Regions from separate parts of the Paenibacillus sp. FSL R7-0302 genome, predicted to be linked through region 2. Evidence: predicted binding sites of a transcription regulator. Region 2 holds the regulator's gene; the other holds the start of a gene.
The links. The regulator CtsR, encoded in region 2, represses protease genes until heat stress. The targets are predictions, from matches to a motif close to ATGGTCAATAAAGGTCAAACA.
Positions count from the first base shown of each region.

Region 1 (4,424 bases), 910 kb from region 2:
CGCAGCAGGAATCCTGCTGGGCGGAACAGGAATAATTCAGTCAGGCATAACGGAGGCCGCTCCGGCAGCCGCTCAGGTCAAGGCCAAATCCTCCTCTGTAGTGCTTAAGGTAAACGGTAAAAATGCAGCCCAGGCGGGCCTGCTCCAGGAAGGAAAGGTATGGGTGCCGGTAACCTTCCTGCGCGATGCGCTGGGGATGCCGCTCTCTTATGATAAAGCGGAGAAGACTTATTCTATAGGAACAGGTACTGCGCAATTGAAGCTGGCAATTATGGATTACGGCATTATGATCCGAGTGAACAACTATTATATTGGTGAATATGAGGGCAAACAACTGAACAACCGGCTGTACGTCCCGTTCCAGCTGATTAACGATTACATGGGCTATAAAGGGGACTGGAACGCTGCTGCAGGACAGCTGAATCTGACGAAAAGGACGCAGAATGCCGTAACAATCAAGACAGCGAGCTATACGAAGGACTATAAGGATGCGCCAATCAAGCTGAATTATCCGCAGGTCAGCGGTCTGGCGAACGCAGGGGCAGAGAAGGCGATCAATGATCTGATCAAGCAGACCGTTCTGAACTATGCGAAGGATGCTGAAGATCAAATCTCCAAGCGGTCGAAGGATGACCGGCCGTATGAATTCGAAGGCGGTTATGTGGTCACGTACAACCAGGATGGCGTGCTCAGCCTAATCACTAATCAATACGGGTATACCGGCGGTGCACATGGGATGACTTACCGCAATGCCTTCACCTTCTCGCTCAAAGACGGGAAACGTCTGCTGCTGGGCGACCTGTTCGGTGCCAACCCTAATTACAAGAAACAGCTCAATGCCAAGCTGGCCACCGAGATCAAAGCTAACGGAGGGTATCTGGGAGGGTTCAACGGTCTGGATACAGAGAAGTATTTCTATTTAAAAGATGGCAAAGCGGTGCTCTTCTTCCAGTTATACGAATACACCGCATATGCCGAGGGCTTCCCGGAATTCAACTTCAGCTTCAAGGAACTCCTGCCGGATGGAAGCAGTCCGTTCGCAGCGCTGAAATAATACAGCCTAATACTGACCCTTGTGCTCTATGACGAGCACAAGGGTTGTTTGCGTTTTAATGGACTAATCGGGCGGCCCTGCCGTTACCACTTCACCCGGCCTTTCATAAATTAAAGAAGGCAAGCAGCTTATAACGGGGAGGGAAAGAGTATGGTTTATCAGTATACGGCCATTGGGGATTCACTCACAACCGGCTTCGGGGCGCTTCCCGGGAACGGCTTCGTCCCCGTCTACCGGCGGATGGCGGAAGGGAGACTCGGCACGCCGGTGGTGCCGGCGAATCTTGGCGTCAATGGTCTGACCACCGGGGGGCTGAAGCAACGGCTGAGGAGCTCGAACGTCTACCGGGCGGCGGTGAAGGATGCACAGATCATTACGCTGTCCATTGGCGGCAATGACTTGATTAAGGCAGCCCGGGCAGCCGGGCCACGGCCCGGTGAATTCCAGGGCTTGCTGAAGCAGGCGCTTAGGGACTGCAAGCGTAACTACAGCGACATCATGGGTAGCCTGACACAGCTCAAAGCGGGTTCCCGCAGCCCCTACATCCTCCGGATGGTAGGGCTCTATAACCCATATCCCCAGGTGGATGAAGCAACAGAGTGGGTGCGCGAGTTCAACCGCTATGCATCAGGCTACAGCAGCAGTAACGTAGGGTTTGCTTCGATCTACCATGAGTTTGCCGGTAATGAGCGGGGGCTGCTGTTCCTGGACCATATTCACCCGAACAGCAGAGGCTACCGCGTAATTGCAGGCAAGCTGGACGCTTTGGGTTACGGGGGCTTAAGGTAGGGTGTAGAACGGTGCAGGAACAATCAAAGAGGCTGCTACGGACCAGATGGTCTGTAACAGCCTCTTAGTAAATTCATGAAATTAAGTACTTATACGCCTGTCGGCAGAGTCTTCTCAATTACCTTGTCCACGATACCATATTCGGCAGCGTCTGCAGCGCTCATGAAGTAGTCGCGGTCAGTATCCTTCTCGATCTTCTCCAGCGGTTGGCCCGTACGTTCGGAGAGGATGCGGTTCAGCTTCTCACGCAGCTTGATGATGCGGCGGGCACGGATCTCGATATCCGAAGCCTGGCCCTGGGCACCGCCTAGCGGCTGGTGAATCATGATCTCGCTGTTCGGCAGGGCGAAGCGCTTGCCCTTGGCGCCAGCGTTCAGCAGAAACGCTCCCATGGAAGCGGCCATACCTACACAGATGGTGGATACATCCGGCTTAATGTATTGCATTGTATCGAAGATGGCCATACCCGCTGTGATGGAACCGCCTGGGCTGTTCACATACAGGTGAATATCCTTATCCGGGTCCTCGGCAGCCAGGAAGAGCATTTGTGCGATGATGGAATTGGCAACCACGTCATTAACCTCCGTTCCAAGGAAAATGATGCGGTCCTTCAGCAGGCGGGAATAGATGTCATAAGCGCGCTCACCGCGGTTGCTCTGTTCTACTACCATAGGAATATAACTCACGTGGAAAACCTCCTTGAAATTGGTGCTTCGAATGTGTTCATTTTTTACTGTTACCGTATTAACCACATGATAAACAAATTCAAACAAAAAGTCAAAGAAAGTCAAACTTACTTTCAAAAAAAAGAGCCCTCAAGCGGCTCTTTGGTTAAATATAATATAATCGTCACTAAATTATGTACAAGCTTGAAAATAATGGCGCGCCCGCCAAGAATCGAACTTGGATCTCAGGCTTCGGAGGCCTACGTCATATCCATTGGACCACGGGCGCAACAGAAATTATTATAATATACTTCTCGGATAAAAGCAATGCGTATTAGGCATCCTGCGCAAAAATAGTTTTCTCTGCCTCCATTAATAGAGCCGGAGATGCGTCTCCTGCCTGCGGCCTGCCGGACAAGCCCATGTATAAGATGAAAGCGGGCTGAGAATTATAGTCTCGGAACACTTGCACTCGGCGTCAGTTTTGGGTAGAATATGGGTGGGACTTAAAAAGTTAACCCGGGACATTTTGAGACCACGAACAAGGGATAAGAGAAAGACGAAGTTGCAGGAGTGAAAGCATGCGTAATCTATTGGAAATCCAAAAGCAGCTTCTGCCTGATCTCATGGAAACCCTTAAGAGACGGTATACGATTCTACATCAGATCATGCTGTCCGATATTATTGGGCGCAGGACGCTAGCCGCATCGCTTGATATGACCGAGCGGGTGCTGCGTGCCGAGACGGATCTTCTGAAATCGCAGGGGCTCATTGAGATCGAGAGCGTCGGTATGCGCATTAGCGATGCCGGTCGCAGACTGCTTGACCTGCTGGAGCCGGTCGCCAAGAGCCTATTCGGCCTGGATGATCTGGAAGAGAAAATTCGTACTACGTACGGTCTCACCAAAGTAATTGTGGTTCCTGGCGATTGTGAGACATCGCCGTTCACCAAGCGTGAACTGGGGCGCGCAGGCTCCAAGGCACTGCTCAGTGTACTGCGAAGTGACGATACGATTGCCGTCACAGGCGGATCAACCCTGGCCGAAATGGCCGATCAGCTGACCCCGCCGCTATCCCTTTCCTATAAGAACGCCTGGGTTGTTCCGGCGCGCGGAGGACTGGGAGAGAGCATGGAGATACAGGCCAACACCATTGCTTCAACCATGGCCAAACGGATTGGCGCCAATTACCGTCTGCTGCATGTGCCCGATCTGCTTAGCGGAGACGCTTATCAGTCGCTTGCACAGGACTCCAATATTGGAGAGATTGTACAAATTATCCGCAGATCGCGTATTATTGTACATGGAATAGGTGATGCCATTGAAATGACCCACCGCCGCAAGCTGGACTCCGGGACGATCTCAGAGATTCAAGGCGAGGGTGCTGTAGCCGAATCCTTCGGATACTATTTCAATGAGGACGGCGAAGTGGTTCACACTATGCTGACCATGGGGCTGCGCCTGGAAGACATTATCCGTACAGAAGTCGTTATCGGTATTGCCGGAGGCAAACGCAAGGCGAAGGCCATTCATGCGATGCTGCGGTTCGGACAAGAGGATATTCTCGTCATCGACGAGGCGGCGGCTGTCGAAATCGGCAAGGAAATCGACACACAGCTACAAAAGGTCCTATAGATTCCATTAAATGGGACGCGCGCAAAGGGTTTATGCATTATACTTAACATTGTTGTCTTGACGAGCCTCACGGCCTGTCTTGAATAAATAAAACGAACTCTAGGAGGAACTATTCAATGAGTGTAAAAGTTGGTATTAACGGTTTTGGACGTATTGGACGCCTTGCATTCCGCCGTATTCAAAATGTAGAAGGTATCGAAGTGGTAGCAATCAATGACTTGACTGACGCTAAGATGCTTGCTCATTTGCTTAAATATGATACAACTCAAGGTAAATTCCAAG
Region 1 covers NZ_JBBOWB010000002.1:543,130-547,553, reverse strand. The annotation lists gene MKY96_RS27990 (PdaC/SigV domain-containing protein) at 1-1,054, shown strand, start outside; gene MKY96_RS27985 (GDSL-type esterase/lipase family protein) at 1,205-1,843, shown strand; gene clpP (ATP-dependent Clp endopeptidase proteolytic subunit ClpP) at 1,933-2,529, opposite strand; tRNA gene MKY96_RS27975 (tRNA-Arg) at 2,723-2,797, opposite strand; gene MKY96_RS27970 (sugar-binding transcriptional regulator) at 3,090-4,142, shown strand; gene gap (type I glyceraldehyde-3-phosphate dehydrogenase) at 4,259-4,424, shown strand, end outside.
Region 1: a site for CtsR is predicted at 2,617-2,637, ahead of clpP (ATP-dependent Clp endopeptidase proteolytic subunit ClpP). Genes of this name have one in related genera too.

Region 2 (4,424 bases):
CTGTTCCCACATACGTGTGACCCAACTTGCGGGCCTCGTCCATGGACAGCTCGATGACCTTCTTGGCACGAGGAGTATATGCGATGTTGGTCGGTTGTTCCTGACCTCTGCCAATCAGCGTTTCCACTTCATCCTGTATCTTCTCCAGACCCAGACCAAGTCCGATGAGTGCCTTAGCGGCAATGCCGTCTCCTTCACGAATCAGTCCGAGTAAAATATGCTCTGTCCCAATGTTGTTGTGTCCCAAACGTACGGCTTCTTCCTGCGCCAGCGCCAGCACCTTTTGTGCGCGTTCCGTAAATCTTCCAAACATCATATCTCCTGCACCTCCACGGATAATAAATATCTATAATTTAATGTTGTGATCCCAGTGTCTCCCGGAGCAGCTTCGCCCGGTACATATCGCGTTCAGTAGGCGACAGCTCGTCGCCGAACAGCTTTTGCAGAAAGCCCGGCTGAGTCTTGACATTCAGCTCATTGAGCACTGAAATCGAAGGCCCTTCCAGAATCCCCAGATCTACACCAAGCCGCAGATCAGAAAGCCGCTGTGCCGATTCTTTAAGTTCCATCACAGCAGCATAGGCCAGAATTCCGTAGGAGCGCTTGATACGGTCCGTAATCCGCAGAGCGGAATCGACCAGCAGGCGTTCGCGGGCGTTGCGTTCATGCTCTATAATCTGAGTGACTACGCTGTGAAGATTCTCAATAATCTCATTTTCGGTCTGTCCGAGCGTAATCTGGTTGGAGATCTGAAAGATATTCCCTACTGCTTCGCTGCCTTCACCGTAAATTCCTCTAACGGTAAGCCCTACCTGATTAACTGCGGACAAAATGCGGTTGATCTGATGCGTCATCACCAAGGCCGGCAGATGAACCATAACCGAAGCTCTCAGCCCTGTTCCCACATTGGTGGGACAGCTTGTTAAGTAGCCTCTGCGGTCATCGAAAGCGTAATTGACAGCAGCCTCGAAAATATCATCGATGGCGGTTGCCCTCACCCAGGCTTCTCTGACCTGCAGCCCCGGGAACAGGCATTGAATGCGGAGATGATCCTCCTCATTAATCATAATGCTGACCGACTCGTCCTCGTTAAGAATGACGGCTCCGCCTTTGGAATCATCCGCCAGATTGGGACTGATGAGGTGCTTTTCCACCAGCACTTTTTTGTCCAGCTCACCCAGTTCATCCAGTCTCAGCAGCTCGAAGCTGCCGAAGTCGGCCGAAGCTTCACCCTGAAATACGGGGGCAAGCTGCTCCAGCACCTCCTCGGACTGCTCTCTTGAAGCGAGCAGCGGGAACGGAAGATGCTCCAGATTACGGGCGATACGCATACGGCTGCTGATGACAATCTCCGAATGGCTGCCGCCGCAGCGCATCCAGTCACTCAGTGCTTGTTCGGTAAACCGGAGACTTGACATGCCCGGATCCCTCCTATATATCAAAGACTTTACTCTTGTGGCATTTCTTTTTCAAGCTTGCGGATTCTGTCCCTCAGCTCAGCTGCGGTCTCGAACTCCTCCTGTACAATACTCTGCTGCAATTCCTGCTTCAGCTCATCAATCTGGCGCTTGCACATGATCTGTGCTCCCGCCCGCTTGGGCAGCTTGCCAACATGCGCTGTACTGCCATGCACCCGTCTGAAGAGCGGGTCGAGCGTACTGTCGAAATACTTATAGCAAGAGCTGCAGCCGAACCGTCCCAGCTTGCTGAACTGTGAATAGGTCATGCCGCAGTTTTCACAATGCAGACCCTGCGCATTCTGTGCTGCTGTCTTGCTCTTGCCTGCGCCTTCCAGATCCAGGAGACCGGAAAGCAAGCTGTGGATAGAGAAGCCTCCCGCAGTTCCGGGAATTAGTTCACCCTTCTCCCGCGCACAGCTTTCGCAGATATGAAATTCCGTCTTCTCCCCGTTCACAATCTTCGTGAAGTGGAGTGTAGCCGGTTTGACGCCGCATTCCTGGCATAGCATGAGCGGTGTCCCTCCTTACCATTTGACAAATTATTTGCCCAATAAAGAGATTAGCATAGCCTTCATAAGCTTGGCACGAATCTCATCCCGGTACGGCAGATTAACCGTCAGGCATTCCCGGGAAACCGCAGACCGCATCAGACACGCTTCACGTTTGGAGAGGAAACGGGCCTCCTCCAGCTGATAAATCAGCCCTTCGGCAGAATTCTGATCAATATCATTCCCTATCGTGGAGTTCAGATGTGCGTATAAGGCCACATTCTGAGGCAGCTCATAGCGCTGAATGCGGATATATCCTCCGCCGCCGCGTTTGCTCTCCACCACATATCCCTTTTCCAATGTGAACCGTGTGCTGATAACGTAATTGATCTGTGACGGGACACAGGAGAACTGGTCCGCCAGATCATTGCGCTGAATTTCCACCGTACCTTCGGGACTTTCATGCAAAATATTCTTCAGATATTGTTCAATAATATCGGAGATATTACGCATCACTCATCCTCCAGTGTGTAAGCATTGGTTAAATCTGTGCTGCGCCAACGCCTGCCGTCAGAAACATGCTCTTAAGAACTTAACCCGGTCAATGCATTAAGAATCGGCTGCAATAGCCTCTGCACTGCGCTTTTCCTCTAAATGTTACATTCCTGAGAACGATGAACTCCGGACTGCGTTGACTTTGACTTTCTTTGACTTTTTCATATTATAACATATTCTCACTGAATTCCAAGGGGTTACTCTTATTTTTTACTTTTTGGCTGTATTGTATTCCGGTTGCCTGCTTCGTTCACTGAATTGAGGCGTTATGTATAGGACAGCTCCTCCCTTTCCAAGGGAAGCGGAAGAGCCGTTCTCTGTCAGAAAAAATCGAATAATGCCGTCTCGGCCTGCGGAATCAGCGCTTCAAGCCAAGCCGCCGCCTCCGCAGTCCCGGATAATTGTCCGTACTTTGCCGCTTGAAGCGGACGTTTGTATCCCATCAGCAGCACAGTAAGCGTGCCGATACTGCATTCAAGATCAGCCTCAGACCGCCCGCCCTGAATCCGGGTGAACGTCGCTCCCCCCTGCTCCGACACAGTCCACCGCCATAACCCGTTGTTCCATGACGCTTGCTTATCTTCAATATAAAGCAACCGCTCCCGGTCACCCTCCGGCACATTGAAGGTCATGTTCTCCACAAAAGCCTTAGCATTGACGATACGCGCCATGAAGTATGGATAATTCTCCTGCGTAATCCGCGGATCAGGGAGGAGGAAGGGCAGAATGTCGTCAGCAGGCACCAGCTTCAGCTGTGCAGCCGTAATCATGGAGTCATGATTGGCCAGGAAGGTCCACAAGCCCTGGCGGGCAGACTCGTTTCCATAGATAAACTCATCTATGACCAGCTCCTGCTGCACTATTTTATACAACACATAGCCCTCCGGTTCACCCTGCTCAGAATAAAACACACAGGAATGCGCATCGTCATCAAGCACACTTTCCTTCCACCAGGTCTCAGTGCGCTGTAGAGTCCCGTTATACCTCATGGCGAATTGGTCGTACAGCTGCTGGAATACTGCAAGATCCGGGATATCGCGCTTCACGCTGCCCTTAATCTCCGTCTTGTGCGGGAACTTCCCTACCGGAAGAGTATACTTCTTATATTCACAGTAGATCTCCCAGCCGAATTTACGGTAAAAGGGAATCAGGAACGGATGCAAAAAGGACAACGTCTGACCGGCTTCGTTCATCGTCTGGAGCGCATGGGTCAGCAGATGGGCTACATAACCCTGCCGGCGGTTCTCCGGCCAAGTGGCTACACCGGCGATGCCCCCCATAGAAACGGGTTTGCCTTGTATATATACCTGTAACGGAAGAAGCGTCAGCTTCGCACCTATGCTGTCTCCTTCAAAAATCCCCCAGGTTTGTTCCGGTTTGAAGTTCTCCCTGGCGCGTACTCTATCTTCTGCAGAAACCTTATACTTAAAAGCATACTCGGACAAGCTCAGGCTGTCCTCAAATTCTCCGGCACGTAATTGCCTGATTTCCATTCTGTTCCCCCCGTTACATTCCATAAATTAGCTCCAGATATTTGCTTAATAGAGAGTATAACAAGCCAAGCCGCCGGATGCTAATAAAGGCTGGCCATCCGTTGCAAAAAGAATAGTTATCCACAGCTTTTGCACAGCAAAGCAAAAAACCGGAAAGAGTTTCTTTCCGGCTGAAATGAGTTATCCCCGATTACATTTTATCTATCCACAATATTCACTTTTTATCCACAAAATCGGTGTATTACTTATGTTTTCGCTTGACTCATCCACAATATTATGCCTTATGTCCCCATAATCCGTGGACCATTCAGTTCCTGGAATAGTATCCACATGTGCGCAACTTTTCTGTACTTACTGAAATCTATCCACAGCTTTTCCACAGCCCTGCCCGCACGCAAAAAAACCACTGTCGATTGCTCAACAATGGC
Region 2 covers NZ_JBBOWB010000002.1:1,450,975-1,455,398, reverse strand. The annotation lists gene clpC (ATP-dependent protease ATP-binding subunit ClpC) at 1-316, opposite strand, end outside; gene MKY96_RS32095 (protein arginine kinase) at 354-1,418, opposite strand; gene MKY96_RS32090 (UvrB/UvrC motif-containing protein) at 1,448-1,969, opposite strand; gene MKY96_RS32085 (CtsR family transcriptional regulator) at 2,000-2,461, opposite strand; gene MKY96_RS32080 (GNAT family N-acetyltransferase) at 2,824-3,996, opposite strand.